DNA from 4 places in the Metabacillus herbersteinensis genome. Region 1 is predicted to be linked to each of the others. Evidence: riboswitches for the same ligand, from Rfam matches in the RefSeq annotation. Region 1 holds a riboswitch; each other region holds the start of a gene.
What was found. A riboswitch is a leader RNA that binds a small molecule or an ion and turns the genes downstream of it on or off. The one in region 1 is predicted to bind S-adenosylmethionine.
Positions count from the first base shown of each region.

Region 2: another riboswitch for S-adenosylmethionine. It lies ahead of ACFFIX_RS15000 (methionine ABC transporter ATP-binding protein); the one in region 1 lies ahead of ACFFIX_RS10585 (methionine biosynthesis PLP-dependent protein).
Region 3: another riboswitch for S-adenosylmethionine. It lies ahead of ACFFIX_RS05480 (methionine ABC transporter ATP-binding protein); the one in region 1 lies ahead of ACFFIX_RS10585 (methionine biosynthesis PLP-dependent protein).
Region 4: another riboswitch for S-adenosylmethionine. It lies ahead of ACFFIX_RS11275 (bifunctional homocysteine S-methyltransferase/methylenetetrahydrofolate reductase); the one in region 1 lies ahead of ACFFIX_RS10585 (methionine biosynthesis PLP-dependent protein).

Region 1 is NZ_JBHLVO010000007.1:10,137-15,019, forward strand. Features, by position in the region: gene ACFFIX_RS10570 (DUF1850 domain-containing protein) at 1-251, opposite strand, end outside; gene ACFFIX_RS10575 (TAXI family TRAP transporter solute-binding subunit) at 517-1,515, opposite strand; gene metC (cystathionine beta-lyase) at 1,729-2,919, opposite strand; gene ACFFIX_RS10585 (methionine biosynthesis PLP-dependent protein) at 2,906-4,030, opposite strand; SAM riboswitch class I at 4,375-4,518, opposite strand; gene ACFFIX_RS10590 (SCO family protein) at 4,596-4,883, opposite strand, start outside.
Region 2 is NZ_JBHLVO010000012.1:83,346-88,228, forward strand. Features, by position in the region: gene ACFFIX_RS14985 (iron-containing alcohol dehydrogenase family protein) at 1-302, opposite strand, end outside; gene ACFFIX_RS14990 (MetQ/NlpA family ABC transporter substrate-binding protein) at 377-1,201, opposite strand; gene ACFFIX_RS14995 (methionine ABC transporter permease) at 1,222-1,887, opposite strand; gene ACFFIX_RS15000 (methionine ABC transporter ATP-binding protein) at 1,877-2,890, opposite strand; SAM riboswitch class I at 2,959-3,062, opposite strand; gene pxpB (5-oxoprolinase subunit PxpB) at 3,235-3,930, shown strand; gene ACFFIX_RS15010 (5-oxoprolinase subunit C family protein) at 3,935-4,883, shown strand, end outside.
Region 3 is NZ_JBHLVO010000003.1:96,510-101,392, forward strand. Features, by position in the region: gene ACFFIX_RS05455 (YusG family protein) at 62-307, shown strand; gene ACFFIX_RS05460 (toprim domain-containing protein) at 538-885, shown strand; partial or broken gene ACFFIX_RS05465 (thioredoxin family protein) at 907-1,211, shown strand; gene ACFFIX_RS05470 (SCP2 sterol-binding domain-containing protein) at 1,368-1,700, shown strand; gene ACFFIX_RS05475 (O-acetylhomoserine aminocarboxypropyltransferase/cysteine synthase family protein) at 1,861-3,180, shown strand; SAM riboswitch class I at 3,285-3,397, shown strand; gene ACFFIX_RS05480 (methionine ABC transporter ATP-binding protein) at 3,526-4,551, shown strand; gene ACFFIX_RS05485 (methionine ABC transporter permease) at 4,544-4,883, shown strand, end outside.
Region 4 is NZ_JBHLVO010000007.1:151,085-155,967, forward strand. Features, by position in the region: gene ACFFIX_RS11260 (CvfB family protein) at 1-253, opposite strand, end outside; partial or broken gene ACFFIX_RS11265 (YajQ family cyclic di-GMP-binding protein) at 349-844, shown strand; gene ACFFIX_RS11270 (uracil/xanthine transporter) at 892-2,199, opposite strand; SAM riboswitch class I at 2,423-2,562, shown strand; gene ACFFIX_RS11275 (bifunctional homocysteine S-methyltransferase/methylenetetrahydrofolate reductase) at 2,666-4,516, shown strand; gene metH (methionine synthase) at 4,509-4,883, shown strand, end outside.

The DNA of each region.
Region 1 (4,883 bases):
TCTTTATAAGCAAGCTCAGTTAGAACAATGTGTTTGTCTGATAAATGAAAGGATTCAATCACATCAGAGAGGTGGATGGAGTGTGTATATTTTATTTGAAAGGTATTATCCTTTTTTATCGACAAATACGCTAGTAATTTTTCTTGATCCTGGTCGGTAAAAGCCACTACTTGTTTGTAAGGATAGTAGAACATAAATGCGATAAACAGTAACACGGGTATTAAAAGAACAACGAAACTCTTTAATTTCATAGACGGCCTACCTATTTTGACATAAATTTATTTCTATAAAAAAAGCGCAAGCGCCTTGTTCAGCCTTAGGCATAGCATAAGACGATTATAAATTGAAGGCGTTCTTTGCCTTCAATTTATAATTGACTTATGACCTCGAGGGGCTAGGCGCTGGAGCTGGATTCAGAAACACTTTCTGAATTTAAAATTACATAAATTATGGAGTTACTATAAAATGTGAAATCGATAGACCACTTTTGCGGCCTACCGATTCCCTTAAAAGTGTTTACTTCGTTACACCTTTTTCTTCAAAGTATTTAGCCGCACCAGGATGAAGTTCCATATCACCTAAGCCCTCAAGAGCTGTTTCCGGTGTAATGAGTTCACCTTTTGCATGAGTGATTTTATCAGTGTTGTCAAACAACGCTTTTGTCATTTCATAGACTAAATCTTCCTCAATATCTGATGTAACAACTAACATCGCTTTTACAGCAACTGTTTTAGCATCTGATTCAATTTTGTATGTACCACTTGGTACAACGTCCTCTGAATAGTATGGGTATTTTTCAACTAATGCTTTAATTTTATCATCAGCTAGTGGCACAATGACAACATCATTTTGAGCAGATAACGCCTCGACAGCGCCAGTTGGTGAACCAGCAGTAATGAACGCTGCATCAATGTTGCCCGCTTGTATTCCATCAGTAGACTCATCAAAAGATAGATTCTGAGGTTTAATATCTTTGTCTGTTAAACCATAGATTTCTAGAATCTGCATGGCATTAATATAGGCACCAGATCCAGGAGCACCAACTGAAACAGTTTTTCCTTTAAGATCCTCAACTGATTTAATTCCACTTTTCTCTGTCGTAACAAGTTGAACAGTTTCAGGATATAAAGAGCCAATTGCTTGGATATTATCAATAGGATTACCGTCAAACATTTCTTTTCCTTCAAGAGCATATGCAGCAATGTCAGTTTGTGAGAATGCAAGTTCCGCATCTCCTACTCTTAACGTTTCCATATTTTCTCCTGAAGCACCAGAAGTTTGCGGTGTAATTTGTGCATTTGTATTGTCAGTAATTACTTTCCCCATTTGTCCTCCAAGTGGATAATACGTTCCACCAGTTCCACCGGTTAAAAGGCTAAGGTCTTGCTTTTCAGCTTTATCTTCTCCGCCTTCATCAGCTGTTCCACCTGATGCCCCTTCGTTCCCACATGCTGCAATGATCATAATTAAAGTCAATATCATTACAAACATAAAACTACTACGTAATTTCTTCATTATATATCCCCCTTTGTAAAAATTGTGTAAAAACTACTATCTTATCTTACCATATGTAACATTCAAACTGTCAAACTTTTGTAATTGTTTTGAATTCATAGTATTTTATATGATAGGTTATGAGCGACGTATTTAAAACAGAACAAAGAAGATAGGAGTTCTATTATTAAACAGAAATTTGGTAGAAAAAAACCACCTCAAAATCTGAAGTGGTTACCTTACTTTCACATTCCGAAACTTCTGTACCAATGGCAACTTTGCAAATGCACCTTCAAAATCTTTAATTAAATCTTCCGCATTTTCAAGTCCCACACTTAACCTCAGTAAACCATCGGTAATTCCTCTTGCTTCTCGTTCTTCTTTCGGCATTGCTGCATGTGACATTTTAGCAGGATAAGAGAGGATTGATTCTACTGCTCCTAAGCTAACTGCAAACACTGGTAATTTTACATTTTGTACAAAGGTTTTCACTGCCTCCGCATCTGGTAGTTTAAAAGAAAGAACGGCACCAGGTCCATCTGCTTGGTAGCGTTGAATCGAATAGCCTTTATGGAAGGTTAAACCTGGGTAATACACTTCCTCTACCTTTGGTTGTTTACTTAATGCTTCCGCGATTTTACGAGCTGAAGCAGTTGATTGCTGCAGTCGCACATGTAAAGTTTTCATACCCCGCAGAACGAGCCATGCATCCTGTACACCAAGTACTGCTCCGAATGAGTTTTGAAGCTTGTAAATTTGCTGGCCAAGTTCGGCGTCCTTCACTACAGCCAATCCTGCCAACACATCACTATGACCGGCAAGAAATTTCGTTGCACTATGCAATACAACATCAACTCCTAAACTTAATGGTCGTTGAAGAGCTGGTGTCATAAAGGTATTATCTAAAAATGTTAGACAATTATTTGCCTTGGCAAGCTTTACGATGCCACTAATATCTGTAATTTTCAGCAATGGATTTGAAGGGGTTTCCATATAAATTACTTTTGTATTTGGTTTAATTTTTGAAGCTACATCATGAAGATCAGTCATGTCGACGAACGTGTAATCAATTCCGAAACGGGATAATACCTCTGTAACCATCCGAAACGTTCCACCGTAAACATCCTCTGAAATGACAACATGATCTCCTTTTGAAAGGAGCAGGAAAGCTGTTGAGATCGCAGCCATCCCTGATGAAAAAGCGAACCCTCTCGTTCCATCCTCTAACTCTGCGATCGCGTTTTCCAGAGCTTCTCTGGTCGGGTTTCCAGACCGACTGTAATCGTATTTCCCAAACTCTTCAATATCAACTTGATGAAAAGTGGAGGAGTGATGAATCGGAACACTTACTGCCCCTGTTTCCTTGTCGACCTTTGAATCGTTATGCAACAGTTTCGTCTGAAACGTCCATTCAGAGTTGCTCAACAGCTTCAGCTCCCTTCATAGTTGAAAAGGCTTTTTGCAAATCTGCCTTAATGTCTTCCGCATGTTCAATTCCTACTGAAAATCGTAAAAGACGATTACACACTCCATTAGCTGCTCTTACTTCTTCTGGAATATCCATATGTGTTTGCGTTGCAGGATAGGTGATAAAGCTCTCCACTCCGCCTAAGCTCTCCGCAAACGTGATCGTATTTAGATTTTTTAAAAACGGATTAATCCATTCTTCCCTTTGTAGTCGGAACGAGATCATGCCGCCTTTTCCTGGGTATAAAACATCTGTTACTTCGGGCTGCTGCTCCAAAAATTCGACCAATTCCTGTGCGTTACTTTGATGCTGCTTCATTCTCAGTGATAAAGTTTTCATTCCTCGTATTAACAACCACGAATCAAAAGGTGATAATACAGCGCCGATTGCGTTTTGATGTTCAGCAAACGCAACAGTAAGCTCCTCCCCTTTTGTTACTACTAAACCTGCGAGCACATCATTGTGTCCACCTAAGTACTTTGTTGCGCTATGGATTACAATGTCGGCTCCATCAAGAATTGGTTTTTGAATAACAGGTGTGTAAAAGGTGTTATCAACGATTACTAGTATGTTGTGACGTTTAGCTAGGCTTGCCAGCTCCTTTATATTTGCTTCTTGCATTAAAGGGTTTGTTGGCGTTTCAATGAACAATGCTTTTGTTTGTGATGATATTCTCTGTTCTGTAGCATTTAAATCTGTAAAGTCATCGTATTGAAATTGTAGTCCATATTTCCTCCATTCTTTTTCAAACAAGCGGTACGTTCCGCCGTATAAATCTGAGGACACGATGAGCTCATCTCCACTTTCAAACAGGGCCATGATCGTTTGAATGGCTGCCATTCCAGAACTAAAAGCAAATCCTCCAGTGCCATGCTCTAAATCTGCTATTGCGTCTTCTACAAGCCTACGGGTTGGATTACCAGTCCGAATGTAATCAAAACCAGTCGATTCCCCGATTCCAGCATGTCGATAGGCTGTTGAAAAATAAACGGGTGGATTAACGGTTCCTGTGACTTTTTCACTTCGATTGCCAATTTGCGCTAGCTTTGTTTCAATTCTTTGATTCATGATTGTCACCATCCTTAGGAATATGTAGTCTTTTGATTTGGGATGTGTGAAGAAGCTTGTAAAAAAACAAAAAGACTTCCTCATGTAGAAGAAGTCTTGGTATGTTATAGTCGGCTTCTTCTTATCTTGCAAGCGAAAGGTGTTGCTTGCTGGAGTTAGCACCTTGGCACTCGGAAGATTTTTGGAAGGTAGATTGATTTTAGCTGGTTAGGTTTAAACATAGAGCCTAGAGGTTTTCTGGTTTAGCTGCAAGCATTCGCTTGCACGTCACGCTGACGCGTGACTGCGTTTGATAATAAAAAATTGCTTCGAACAAACAAGGGCGCTTTGTTCGCTTCAATTTTTTATTATCAAACGGCTAAATCAGAAAACAACATAGTTTTTGTGTTTAAACCTGGCAAAAATCAATCGATCCAAGAGTCTTCACTCGTTATTGACCGGTTGCTGAGGCTTCATAGGGCCAGTCCCTCTGCCTCTCTTGATAAGAAAGTATTATGAAATTTTTGAATTGTTTATGTTTTTTACTACTTTACCTTATTCCAGTACGAATTGCAAGAGTCTTATGTTAATTTAGTAGCTTTATATCTTCAATTATTTTATCGTAGGGTACGTCTGAGACTCCGTCGTATTGTTCTAGGATCGTGTTTCCTTTGATGAGATAGATGTTTGTGCTGTGTACGAATTGGCTGGAGCCTTCGACTTTTGCTGCTGGGGCCATGAAGCCTTTGTTTGAGAAGGTTTCGATTTCTGCTTGATCATAGCCTGTTAGGAAGTCCCAGTTGGTAAAGTCTGCTCCGAATTGTTCACCAAATGTTTTTACAACCGCTTTTGTATCATTGTCAGGGTCGACTGA
Region 2 (4,883 bases), on a different contig from region 1:
GCAACATCTAGAACCTTTCCACCGCCAACTCCTATGATTGCATCTACCTTTTCAGAAGAGATTTCTTGACATATTCTACTGATTTCTTGAAGTGAACATTCTCCCTTGTACTTTTCAAAAAGATAATGAATGGAGTTTGAGTCCTTTTGAAAAAATGTACGTGCTACCTCCCAAGACTTCTCTCCATGAAGAACTAAAACCTTGAAGATTCCTCTTTGTAGTAAAAGATTATCTAGTTGATCTAGCACTCCCACTTCACATGCATAAACACTCGGTGCGCCTCGAACTTCTAAATCTAGCATTCCTGTCACTCCTTTAACTATTTTTCCTGTAAAAAAAACAACGCCACTTTAAATGACGTTGTGAATTAAATCTGTTATTCCATCCACTCAGGCTTTCCAAATCCTTTGAACTCTTCATCAATTGTTTTTTCAAATTCAGCGGATTCGACAGCTGCTTTTAGATCCTTAGCAAACTGAGATTCTAGGTCTTTCGTGTTTACAACCACACGGTTACGATATTGCTCAGGCATGTTTTCAAGCTGTAATGCATCCAATAAATCCATCTTGGCAGCAAGTGCAAAGTTTCCTGGGACTGCAGATAAGTCAACACTATCAACGGCACGAGGTAATTGTGCTGCTTCAATTGGTTGAAACTTAAGGCTTTTCACATTATCCTGAACATCCTTTTCTGAAATCGTTAGCGGATCTGCAGCTGAATCAATCTTTATAAGTCCTGCGTCTTGGAGGATTAAAAATGCGCGCGCTGCATTTGTTGGATCATTCGGGATTGCAATCGAGCTTCCATCGGCAATTTCATCCAGTGAACTGAATTTGTTTGAGAAAATTCCCATTGGTGCAGTTGGGACAACAATTACTTCTGAAAGTTCAAGTTTGTGTTCTTTTGCAAATGTCTCCATATACACTTTGTGTTGAAATAGATTGGCATTTATATCACCTTTTGACAATGCAAGGTTGGGCTGAATGTAATCACTGAATTCAACAACTTCTACTGTGTATCCGTTTTTCTCTAAAATTGGTTTAATTGCTTTGTTAACCATGTCACTGTATGGACCTGCTGTTGCACCAATTTTAACTTCTTTGTTTTCTTCCTTCCCTGCTGTAGCTTCCTCTCCATTACCACATGCTGCTAATAAACCAATCGTTAGTACTAAAAAGAGCGTTAATACAAAGTTCTTCATTATTTATTCCTCCTATTTTATTATCGTTTGTCTAATACTTTTGATAGATAGTCTCCTGAAAATTGAATGAGTTGAACGAGACAGATTAATATAACAACAGTTGTAACCATGACCGTATTATCATAACGGTAATAACCGAAGCGAATTGCTAAGTCACCAATTCCTCCTCCACCAACGATGCCAGCCATAGCAGAATAGGCGACTAAGCTAATCGTTGTGATCGTTATCCCTTGTAGGATTCCGTGTCGTGCTTCAGGAACTAGCACCTCTTTTATGATCATCCACGGTGTAGCACCTACAGCAACAGCCGCTTGGATCACTCCCTTATCAATTTCTCGGAGCGATGTTTCTACGATTCTCGCAAAAAACGGAATGGCAGCCACTGATAGGGAAACAGATGCAGCAGTTGGCCCTATCGTCGTCCCTGTTAATAAATTTGTAAGAGGTAAAAGAGCCACTAGTAAAATAATAAATGGAATTGAACGAACCATATTCACCACAAACCCTACCACTTGTTTTAACCTTACATTCTCTAAAAATAGTCCGCGATCGGTAACAAACAACAAAACACCTAGCGGTAACCCCACGATTATTGCAACAACTAACGAAATTCCTACCATGTAAATCGTTTCAAGAAAGGCTTTATTCAATTCTGGAAGTAAACTGATTAGTGATTCAGGCAGCATACACAATCACCTCCAATGAATTTGTTCTCGCCCTTATATACTCAATCGCTTTCTCTACCTCAGACTCATCACCATTAAGCTCCATCATAAAAATACCTAATGGCGTCTCCTGGATGTATTCGATCTTTCCATGTAGGATATTTCCTTTTACCTTAAATTTTTGAAAAACATCCGAGATAACCGATTCTTCTGCAATTGAACCTTTGAACTGAATTTTTACGATTGTTCCTTTTCGTTTCTCTAGAATTTGAGAAGGTACATCAAATTGCAGCACACTTTGTATAAAGGATTTTGTTAATGGTGCCTGAGGATTTGCAAAAACTTCATAAACTGAGCCTTCTTCAATGACTCTACCATCCTGCATAATCGCCATTTTATTACAAATTTCTTTGACTACTTCCATCTCATGCGTAATTAAAACAATCGTAAGTCCTAGTTCTCTATTAATCTTTTTTAAAAGACTTAGAATCGATCTTGTTGTACTCGGATCTAGTGCCGATGTTGCTTCATCACATAACAGTACAGATGGATGATTTGCAAGTGCCCTAGCAATCCCAACTCGTTGTTTTTGACCTCCACTTAATTGTGATGGATAGACATCGCGTTTATCTGTTAAACCTACCATCTCAAGAAGCTCAGTCACTCTTGACTCCGTGTCTCGTTTCGATTTATTAGCAGCCTTTAAAGCAAATGCTACGTTTTCGAAAACAGTTTTTGATGAAACAAGATGAAAATGCTGAAAAATCATGCCGATCTTAAGACGAGCGGTTCGTAACTTTTTATCATTTAAAGAAAGTAAATTGATTCCGTCGATGATCACTTGTCCTGAAGTAGGCTTTTCAAGTAAATTTAGACAGCGAATCAACGAGCTTTTTCCTGCACCACTATAACCAACAATTCCAAAAATATCTCCCTTGTTGACGGTGAGTGAAACATTATCCACTCCTATGACCTTGCCTTTTTTTGTCACATACGTTTTTACAAGATTTCTGACTTCAATCATGATGTTCCCCCTTTTTGTAAAAACAAAAACCTCTTTCCATTAAGAAAGAGGCATCGCGTGTATATAACGACTTATCTTTCAGAATGAATTCATTCTGCAGGAAGTGGCACCTTTCCATATAGGTGGTTGCCGGACGTCACAGGGCCTGTCCCTCGGTCGCTCTTGATAAGTTAAATTTTATTTTATTGTAATAATATATCTATCATAATCAGAGTTTAAATGAATGTCAATGACTATTTCAAATTTTGCGAAAGTGAGAATACTCTCAAATCTACTTGTGAACCCCTATGATATAATTAACTTATGTATTTAGTCATACTATTCAACTAATTAGAGGTGGGAAAATGGACTACATTATTCAGCCATTAGGAGACCACGCTGTTATCATTCGGATCGGAAACGAGATAAACGAATCAATACATAAAAAAATCAGAACAATACACACTCACCTGGAACAGGCCTCCATAGATTGGATTATCGAATGTGTTCCAAGCTTTACGACCGTTACGGTTTATTATGACTTGTTGAAAACAGCCACACATTTGCAGATCCCCTACAAATTCGTCACTGAACAGCTACACTTATTACTTGCTGATATAAAGGACGCAAATGCCACTGAAACTAGACTCGTTGAACTACCTGTTTGTTACGGCGGTGAGTTTGGACCTGATTTAGAAATTGTCGCAAAACATAACAGTCTGACTATCGAAAAAGTAATTGATCTACATAGTGAAAGAGATTATTTGGTCTATATGATCGGTTTTGCACCTGGTTTTCCTTATATAGGTGGATTGAATGAAAAGATTGCTACGCCCAGAAAAGATTCGCCCCGCCTTCAAATACCTGTTGGATCAGTAGCAATTGGCGGCAAGCAGACGGGGGTTTATCCGATTCAATCACCAGGCGGCTGGCAAATCATTGGTCGAACACCTGTCACACTTTTCCAACCAAGGAATGAGAATCCTAGCTTATTAAGGGCTGGAGACCAAATTCGATTTAAGCCAATTTCTTTACAAGAATATGTGACCTGGGAGGCTTAGCCGCATGATTAAAATTATTAAGCCAGGTCTACTTTCAACCATTCAAGACAAGGGAAGACATGGTTTTCAAAAAGACGGTGTTGTCGTTAGCGGAGCAATGGATACCGTGTCTTTCCGCATTGCGAATCTTTTGGTAGGAAACGATGAAAATGCGGCTGCTATTGAGGTCACTTTACTCGGTCCAGTTGTCATGTTTTTACAAGATGCGTTCATTTCGATTTGTGGTGCTGATTTCCCTGCATCAATTGACGGCGAAGGAATCCCGTTGTGGGCTACTATTTTTGTCAGGAAAGGGAGCAAACTCCGCTTTGGTTCCACGCATACTGGTTGTCGAGCCTATTTAGCTGTTGCTGGTGGATTTCAAATTGAGACGATCATGGAAAGTAAATCTACCTATCTACGTGCTAAACTAGGTGGTTTGCATGGTCGTGCACTTGATGTCGAAGATGAAATCAGTTTTGAACCTCCAAATGAACGTATAACAAAATTGTTGAGCATTTACACTAAGAAATCGTTGAAACTACCCTTTATCAAAATGAAATGGTCAATTTCTTTTAACTCCTTTTCACACTCTCGCGCACCTAAAAGAATTCGAGTTTTAGAAGGAGAACAATTTGATTTCTTTTCTCAGGTCAATCAACTAGCACTTTTTTCTCAACCTTTTACCATTTCAACAGAAGCTGACAGAATGGGATACCGATTAAGTGGTAATAAACTATACGTTAATTCTTCCGAAAGTATGGTATCAGAAGCGATTCCAGTAGGGACGATTCAGGTTCCACCAGATGGGAATCCAATTATTCTATTAGCAGATCGGCAAACAATTGGCGGTTATCCTAAAATTGGGCAAGTGGCGTGTATTGATTTACCAGCCGTCGCTCAGTTAAAGCCTGGTGATACCCTTTCATTTGTAAAAATTGATCTGGAAACAGCCCAACGAAAATTGCTCGACA
Region 3 (4,883 bases), on a different contig from region 1:
CTAGGGTAGCATTACTTTAATAAATATGGACACGCTAAAGGTAAAACAAGGGGGTGTCCATATGACTTTAGAAAAACAACGTCTAAACATAACCGATCGAGTAGTTGGTAAATTCTCTAATGGGCAAATCAACTTATTTTTAGAAAATGAGCAAATCGGACAAATGGTTTCAAAAGGTGCAGAGTCTAGCTTTGATTTGAAAACGAATTATCAATATGAAGATAACAATTTTTATCAATATGTAGATGTTCCGACTAAGCCTGATGAAAAATATGTGGATTGTGATGACGTTAATGGTTGGTGTTAGTAGCAGTGGAGTAGTCCTCTGCTGTTTTTTTCATACTCAGTAAATTTCCTGAAAAGTTTTAATATACTTGTTTTAGGAGTTTATAGGCCAACTTGAAACCTGAGCAGTTGTCATTTTGATTCATAAAGATAAATAATAAGTGGTCGGTTTTCTTTCTTTTAAAAGGAAACAACCTCGACAACTCGAATAACTTATAGAAAGACTTTTAACTTTAAAAACAGGTGATGACAATGTCAGTAGTTGAGGTTGGAAAAGTATTGATTGTTGAGGGTAAATCAGATAAAAAGAAGGTCTTAACGGTCATAAATGAACCAATAGAAATTATTTGTACAAACGGAACAATCAGCGTTACAAAGCTTGATGAGCTGATCGATGAGCTCTTTTTCAAAGATGTATATGTATTAGTTGATGCAGATGATGCGGGGGAGCGATTACGGAAACAATTTAGACGTGAATTTCCAGAGGCTTCACACATTTACATTGATAAAACCTATCGCGAGGTTGCAACAGCTCCTGATCATCATGTTGCTTCTGTTTTACTAAGTGCGAATATTGATGTTGATGCTAAATTTTTATGAAGAGGTGTAAAACAAGTAGCAATGATTGAATGGAATGAAAAAGATAAAGGGATAAACAAAGAAGGTTATACAATTCTTTACTTGTACACACCTTTATGTGGTACGTGTCAGGTTGCAAAAAAATGTTATCGGTTGTTGATGAAATGATGTCAGACTTAACGATATACAGTGTGAATCTAAACTTTTATCCACATGAGGCGGTACAATGGGCAGTTGAAAGTGTTCCATGTTTACTAATATTTAAAGATGAAATAATACTTGAAAGAGTATATGCGTTTCAATCAGTTGGATATTTATATGATGTTTTAAAAAGATATGCCGCCTAAATAGGGCGGCATTTTACATATTTCTTGGGAAATATGAATAAACCATCAGCATCTGACAGCAAACAAATTAACTGTCGAATTCTTTGAGAAGGAAATCCCTGAGTCGAATAGAATCTTAAGTACCAAAGGCGATGACAGACAATCGGGGGAATAATAATGTGTATTGATTTATTTTTAGAAAGAATAAATGAATTGAACATCCTAACTCCGATCTATCCCCACCACCCTCTTACCTTAGAAATTCGACCAACTAATTTAAAAAGCATATATATAAAAATAACTACTGAAGGAATCAAACAAATTAAAAGAAACGGTGGAAAAACATCGTTCGTTATCGAAGGTGCAGAGGAAGAAATAAACGATCTATTAACTGGTGAAGTCAAGCTACAGCAAATGATAAAGATAGGGGCTGTAAGAGTTAAGGGATCGTTTCGGGATTATTTAAGGGTTGATGCATTTCTTCAATACGGTCAACCTTACTCAAGTTGAAATTGACAGCTTGTATCCAGAAATGTTTTTTATTATAAAAGACTGAATATTCCCTCTATGCAAAATTGTGCTAACTTCACAAGAGAGTCCATATGTTGGTAGATAGAACGAAACACGCATTTTGTATTTTGAATTTTTTATGATTATGGGAGGAATAGCAATGGGAGAGAAAAAATCTTATCGGTTAGAGACTTTGAATATTCATGGTGGATTAAGTAAAGATCCAGCTACGGGAGCAAGAGCGGTGCCGATCTATCAGTCAAATGCGTATATGTTTAATAGCACTGATCATGCTGCAGACTTGTTTGGACTAAAAGAACAGGGATATATTTATACTCGCATTCATAATCCGACTTCTACTGTTTTTGAAAAGAGAGTTGCTCAGCTTGAAGGTGGAGTTGGGGGGTTAGCGGTCGCAAGCGGTATGGCTGCTATTACCTTGTCAATTCTAAACCTTGCTAGTGTAGGGGATGAAATCGTCTCAGCTTCAACTCTATATGGTGGTACATATAACTTATTTGCCAACACTTTACCTAAGTATGGAATTAACACTGTGTTTGTTGACCCAAAGGATCCAGAAAACTTTAAAGAAGCGATTACACCGAAAACAAAGGCTATTTTTGCTGAAACGATTGGAAATCCAAGTTTGGATGTTTTAGATATAGAGTCTGTCGCAAAAGTTGCACATGATGCAGGAATACCACTTATTATCGACAACACCTTCGCCACACCATATTTATGTCGTCCAATTGAACATGGAGCAGATATTGTTGTGCATTCTGCTACAAAGTGGTTGCTTGGTAACGGAACAACACTCGGTGGAATTATCGTTGATGGCGGAAAATTCGATTGGAATAGCCCTAAGTTTCCAGGATTCACTAGCCCTGATCCTAGTTATCACAACCTTGTCTATGCAGAGGCACTTGGTGAAATAGCATTTATTATTAAAGCTCGTGTTCAATTGCTGCGTGATTTAGGACCCGCTATCAGTCCGTACAACTCTTTTCAATTCACATTAGGTCTTGAAACACTTCATGTACGTATGAAAGAGCATGTATCCAATACTAGGAAAATAATTCATTACTTAAAAGAACACCCTGCTATTAAATGGGTTTCTTATCCAGAGCTACCAGATCATCCAGGAAAGCAACTTGCTGAAAAATACTTACCAAAAGGAGCCGGTTCTGTCGTCATTTTTGGGATAAAAGGCGGGCGGGAAGCTGGGGCTGCACTAATTAATGCTGTCGAATTATGGTCACATGTTGCGAATGTTGGGGATGCGAAAAGCCTAATCATTCATCCAGCAAGTACAACTCATCAACAGCTCGAACAAGAGGATTTAAAGAAATCTGGAGTTACTGAAGATTTAATTCGTTTATCAGTTGGAATCGAACATATTGATGATTTATTGGAGGATTTAGAGCAAGCTATTTTTAAGGCAACAAGCATACGATCTTCAGCAACTGTTAGCTTATCTTAAAAATAGAATAAAATAGTTGACACATTTTTTTAACGCATGATACAATCACAAACGTAATCAAAACTCACTTAAAACGAATAAGGTACTAATTAAATAAAGTTATACTCTTATCAAGAGTGGTGGAGGGAAGTGCCCTATGAAGCCCGGCAACCGTCAACAGTCGATGTTGAAATGGTGCCAATTCACACAAAGCAATGATTGCTTTGGTAGATGAGAGAAAGGACATTAACTATTACATGCCTTTCTGCTCATTTTTGCAGAAAGGCATTTTTCGTTTAGAAAATTGTAAAATCTTTATACTAATAGAGTGAGAGGACTAAAAACAACTAGAAAGAAGGTGATGACATGATTCAACTAAAAGAAGTTGTCAAGATCTATCAATCAAAAAGCGGAAATGTTAAGGCAGTTGATACGGTAGATTTGGATATTAAGCAAGGAGAAATCTTTGGAATCATTGGATATAGTGGAGCAGGTAAAAGTTCATTAATTCGCTTGCTGAACGGACTTGAAAAACCAACAAGCGGTTCAATAGAAGTGGCTGGGCAAAGAATTGATAAAATCGGTGGCCGGGAATTACGAAAAGCTCGCCAAGAAATTAGTATGATCTTTCAACACTTTAACCTGCTATGGTCACGAACAGTTCGAGAAAATATCGCTTTTCCTCTCGAAATTGTCGGAGTGAAAAAAGAAAGTCGTGATAAAAGAGTTGCTGAATTAATTAAGCTGGTTGGTTTAGAAGGACGAGAAGATGCCTACCCCGCTCAACTAAGTGGTGGACAAAAACAGCGCGTTGGAATTGCGAGAGCTTTAGCCAATAATCCTAAAGTATTGTTGTGTGATGAAGCTACTTCAGCGCTTGATCCACAAACGACTGATTCAATCTTAGAACTACTTGTCGATATTAATGAAAGACTAGGTTTGACGATTGTGCTAATCACTCACGAAATGCATGTAATTCGTAAGATCTGTCACCAAGTAGCTGTTATGGAAGAGGGGCGTGTTGTCGAGCAAGGCGAAGTACTTCAAGTCTTCAAAAAACCGCAACAGTCAATAACAAAACGATTTGTTAAGCAAGTAACAGAACCTGAAGACACGAAAGCAACAGTTGAACACTTATTGGAGCTATATCCAAAAGGAAGGGTTGTACAACTAACTTTTGTCGGAGATGCAGCTGAGCAACCTTTAATCACCAATATCATTCGTCATTTTGAAGTGGAAGTAAACATCCTACAAGGTAAGATTTCACAAACGCAGAGTGGCTCTTACGGTACATTGTTTATTCACATGGATGGAAATGACCTAGAGGTAGAGAGAGCAGTTTCTTATATACAAAATCAACAGGTTGAGGTGGAGGTGATTCTAAATGCTTGAACAACTTCTGCCTGAAGTGAATTGGGAAAAGGTCTGGGAAGCAACTTACGAGACCATTTATATGACGTCTTTATCGGTTGTTGCCACTTTTATTATTGGCATTATTTTAGGATTACTATTATTCCTGACAGCTAAGGGAAACATATGGGAAAACAGAATGATTAACGGACTTGTTGCATCAGTTGTAAATATCTTTCGATCCATCCCATTTATCATTTTGATCATCCTACTGATACCTTTTACAAAAGTAGTTGTCGGAACAATCTTAGGAGCAAACGCTGCATTGCCCGCCTTAATTATCGGTGCGGCACCCTTTTACGCAAGGATGGTTG
Region 4 (4,883 bases), 140 kb from region 1:
CACCTGACCGCTCAAGTACATCGACAACCTCAACCCATTCATATGTATCTTCGGTTATTTTTGGCTTCTTCATCGTTGCAGAAAGCCGGTCTTCTGAGTCCAACAACAAAAACACGTCTAGCTCGTCCCCTACTTTAATTTCATCCGTTATTTGTGTTTTATGCAAAAGCACTCGCTCTTCTCCATTTGTTAAATAATAGCCATAATCAACTTTTTCATCTATGCGTAACGTTTCAAACGTGCCTGCTTTCATTACTAATTCAATCCTTTCAATACTCTAATAGTTGTGATCATCGTTTTATTTTACTATAATCTATAGATATTATATACGTTATGGAGGTTTATTATATGGCAGTTAAAGAAAGCTCATTTGATATCGTATCAAAAATTGATTTACCTGAGGTTACAAACGCTATAACCCTCGCTTTAAAGGAAGTTACTACCCGTTATGATTTTAAAGGGAGTAAAAGTAATATTACTCTTGAAAAAGAAGTAATTACCTTGCAATCAGATGATGAATACAAGCTAGAGCAACTAAAAGATGTCCTTTTCTCTAAATTAATGAAACGCAACGTGCCTGTTAGAAACCTTGATTATGGAAAAATTGAAGGCGCTACAGGCGGAACCGTTCGTCAAAAGGCAACACTTGTTTCAGGAATCGATAAAGACAACGCAAAAAAAAATAAACACGCTGATCAAAAACAGTGGCTTAAAAGTAAAGTCTCAAGTACAAGAAGATCAAGTACGGGTAACTGCCAAAAGCAAAGATGATCTTCAACAAATCATGGCAGCCGTTCGCGCGTTGGATCTTTCTGTAGATGTTCAATTTATTAATTATCGATGATCACTTAATATGTACCACAAAAGAGGCCTGAAAAGTATTCTTGCTTTTCAGGCGCCTTGTCTCTGCGCTTCAAGGGAATAATCATCCCACTTAACCAATTTCTCTAGTACAATCGATAACAGCACACCTACAATAAACCCATTCGACACGATCGGAAGAATATAAATAGGTAAGTTATTAAAAAGACTTGGCTCAATTGTCATGATGCTGATTCCAATTAGCACTGGTGCTGCTAGGCGATAAATCGTGATGGAATTAAATTTGTATCCATTTAAACTTTTCAATGAAACTCCAAATAATTGCATATAGGCAACGAATAAAACGGCATTCCCTACAGTTATTGGTAAAGTTGAAAGCAGTAATCCAAATGACGGGATGATTCCCAGCACTGATATCAACGCCCCCCCAATAATAAATGGTTTGCGATCAAAAATTTGTGTGCTCTCTAAAAACCCGATTGAGGAAGCAAATGGTGCATACGTAACCAACCCAAAAAGCGAGGCAACAATCGAATAACATCCCGTCAACAAATAAGAATTTTTAAACTGACTTTTTGTTGGTGTTTCTTTGTAAAGAATTGATGCCGCTTGAACAGAGGCAATCGTGTTACTCAAATTTAAAAGACATCCTAAAAATGTAATCGCAATAATCCCTATTTCTAGATTAGGCATCCCGAAAGGAAAAATCGTAAAAGCTGGCGCCGCTTCACCGCTCATTGATTGCTCAGTTGAAAATAAAAGCGTGTATAGAATCCATCCTAAGACCATTCCGATTAATATAGAAAAATTCCTGATGAGTCGATTTCCTTTAATTTTCAAAAAGCTAACCAAAACCACTAACCCCACCGAAAACAGGCTTATCGGCAGATTAATTCTTCCATCGCTGTCGATTTTCAGCATTCCTTCAAAGAAAATAATCATCAACTGAAACGTTAATAAAAATAAATAAACACTCATCACCATTGGAGTGAAAATTTTTTTAAGTAAAAAAGTTAGGTTACATGCAGCTAATATGAGCGTGACACCCCCGGCTAATAGCATGCCAGTAGCAATTCCCCCACCAATCTCGGTAAAGCTCATCCCTAAAGTTGATGCAGATAAACTCAAATTAAGTATCAACCCCCAAATAACACCAGAAGGTCCTTCCAAAATAGGATAGCGATGCCCGATCAGTCCCTGCAGCACGCAGGCAATTCCCGTCACGATTAATGAACTTCTTAAGATAGACGCCACTTCAAATGATGAAAGCTCAAAAGCCATTCCTACTGAAATCGGTACTACCACAATATTAGCAAAAATAAAAAACAACCATTGTAATGATGCAAATGCAGTTGTCATTGAAGAAAGTTTATTCATCCACTCACCTGTTCTTTTCAAAATTAAATACAATTCTAAATAATATTACTATAATTCCACATTTAAATCTCTATTAAAGCATCCGTTGATTTTTCTTATATCCTTATAATTGCCAGTAAAAAAACACAACATTTTTCACACTTTTTCAATTTAAGGTTGATATTTTTCTAAATATTAGATAAATTAGTTGTAACAGTTTTTAATCAATTAAAGTAAATAGGTATTCTTATCAAGAGAAGCTGAGGGACTGGCCCTTTGAAGCTTCAGCAACCGGTAACCCAAGAAGGTCTAGGTAAAATGATCTTCTGCTTACCAAGGTGCTAACTCCAGCAAAGCATATAACAGATGCTTGGCAGATAAGGGGAAGGATTGTTTCATCAAAGTCTTCTTCTTTAGAAGGCTTTTTTATTTATAATAAAGCCCCCCTTTTTTTAACCATACATCCTAAGAAACGGAGGCTTTAATCATGAGTTTTTTAAAAGAATTACAGAATTCAATTTTAATAGCAGATGGTGCGATGGGAACGCTTCTCTATTCCCATGGTGTTGATCGATGTTTTGAAGAATTAAATTTATCAAAACCTGAGGATGTACTTCACGTGCATCAGTCCTATATCCAAGCTGGAGCCGATATCATTCAGACAAACACGTACGGCGCCAACTTTATTAAACTTTCAAGATACGGACTTGAAGATGAGATTCGGCAAATCAATAAAAGAGCCGTGGAAATAGCAAAGCAGGCTGCGACACCCTCTACACATGTTGTTGGTACGATTGGTGGTGTTCGTGCATTTAAAAAGAGTGCCCATTCCTTAGATGAAGTGAAACGAAACTTCCGTGAACAGTTATTTCTTTTACTTAGTGAGGATGTCGACGGCCTCCTTTTAGAAACATACTATGATTTTGAAGAACTCAAGACGGTCCTTCAGATTGCTAGGAAAGAAACAAACAAGCCGATTATTACAAACGTCTCTCTCCATGATGCAGGTGTCCTCCAAGACGGAACCTCATTACAGGACGGCCTAAGCCAATTAGAGGAACTCGGAGCAAATGTTGTTGGTTTGAACTGTCGACTAGGACCTTATCACATGATTCAGTCTCTTGAAGAAGTTTCGATTCCAAAACACGCCTTTCTTTCTGTTTATCCAAATAGTAGTTTACCAACCTTTGAAGAGGGTCGACTTGTCTACGGATCTGATGAACGCTATTTTGAAGAAAGTGCCTTGAAGTTCAGAGAACAAGGTGTCCGTCTTATCGGTGGTTGCTGTGGAACGACGCCAGAGCATATTCGTGCAATGGCCAACGCTGTTTCACACTTGAAACCAGTTACAGAAAAAAAGGTGAAGCTTCCGAAAATGGAAGTAATTACGACCTCAAATAACCCAACACCTGAACCACCACTTCAGGACATTGTCAAAGAAAGACGTTCTGTGATAGTTGAACTCGATCCACCAAAAAAGCTCGGATTGAACACTTTTTTAGAAGGTGCACTCGCTTTGCAACAGGCTGGAATTGACGCGCTAACTCTTGCAGATAATTCCCTTGCAACACCGAGGGTAAGCAATGTTGCTGCTGGTTTACTCGCCAAGGAAAAAGCAAATTCCAGGACACTTATTCACCTTACATGCCGTGACAGAAACTTAATTGGCTTGCAATCACACTTAATGGGGCTCCATACTCTCGGTTTATCAGATGTTTTAGCTGTAACTGGTGATCCGTCAAAGATTGGTGACTTTCCAGGTGCTACCTCTGTATACGATTTATCATCGTTCGATTTAATTAGTTTAATCAAGCAGTTCAACGAAGGATTGTCTTATTCAGGGAAACCCCTAGGTGAAAAAACGAATTTCTCGGTTGCGGCAGCCTTTAACCCAAATGTCAGACATCTTGATAAAGCTGTTGTCCGTCTCGAGAAAAAAATTCATTGTGGTGCTGACTATTTCATCTCTCAGCCACTTTATTCTACTCAACAAATTGAAGACGTTTATCTAGCTACTAAACAATTAAAAGCGCCAATTTATATCAGGATTATGCCTTTGACGTCCACGCGTAATGCCGAGTTTATTCATAACGAAATTCCAGGAATTAAGCTATCAGATTCCATCCGTGAAAAAATGGCTTTGGCTGGGAATGACAAAGAAAAAGCACGTCAAGAAGGATTAGCCATTGCACGTTCATTGATTGATACTGCGTTTGAACTGTTTAATGGTATTTATCTGATCACTCCTTTCTTGCAGTACGACTTAACAGTAGAGCTCACTCACTATATTCATCAAAAAGAAAAACAACGTACTGAAAGGAAGATCTTCCATGTCTAACATACAAGAAGAACTAAAAAAACGAATCCTCGTTCTCGATGGAGCAATGGGAACAATGATTCAACAAGCCGATCCCACTGCCGCTGACTTCGGTGGTGAAGAGTATGATGGCTGTAATGAATACTTAACCAAAACAAGTCCCACACTCATTGAAAATATTCACAAAGCCTATTTAGAAGCAAATGCTGATATTATCGAGACAAATACGTTTGGCGCAACAAGTTTGGTTTTAGACGAATATGAACTAGGTCATTTAGCGCTCGAACTTAATATTGAATCAGCCAAAATTGCCAAGCGCGCTGCAGAGCAATTTTCTACCCCTTCTAAACCAAGGTTTGTAGCAGGTTCAATGGGACCAACCACGAAA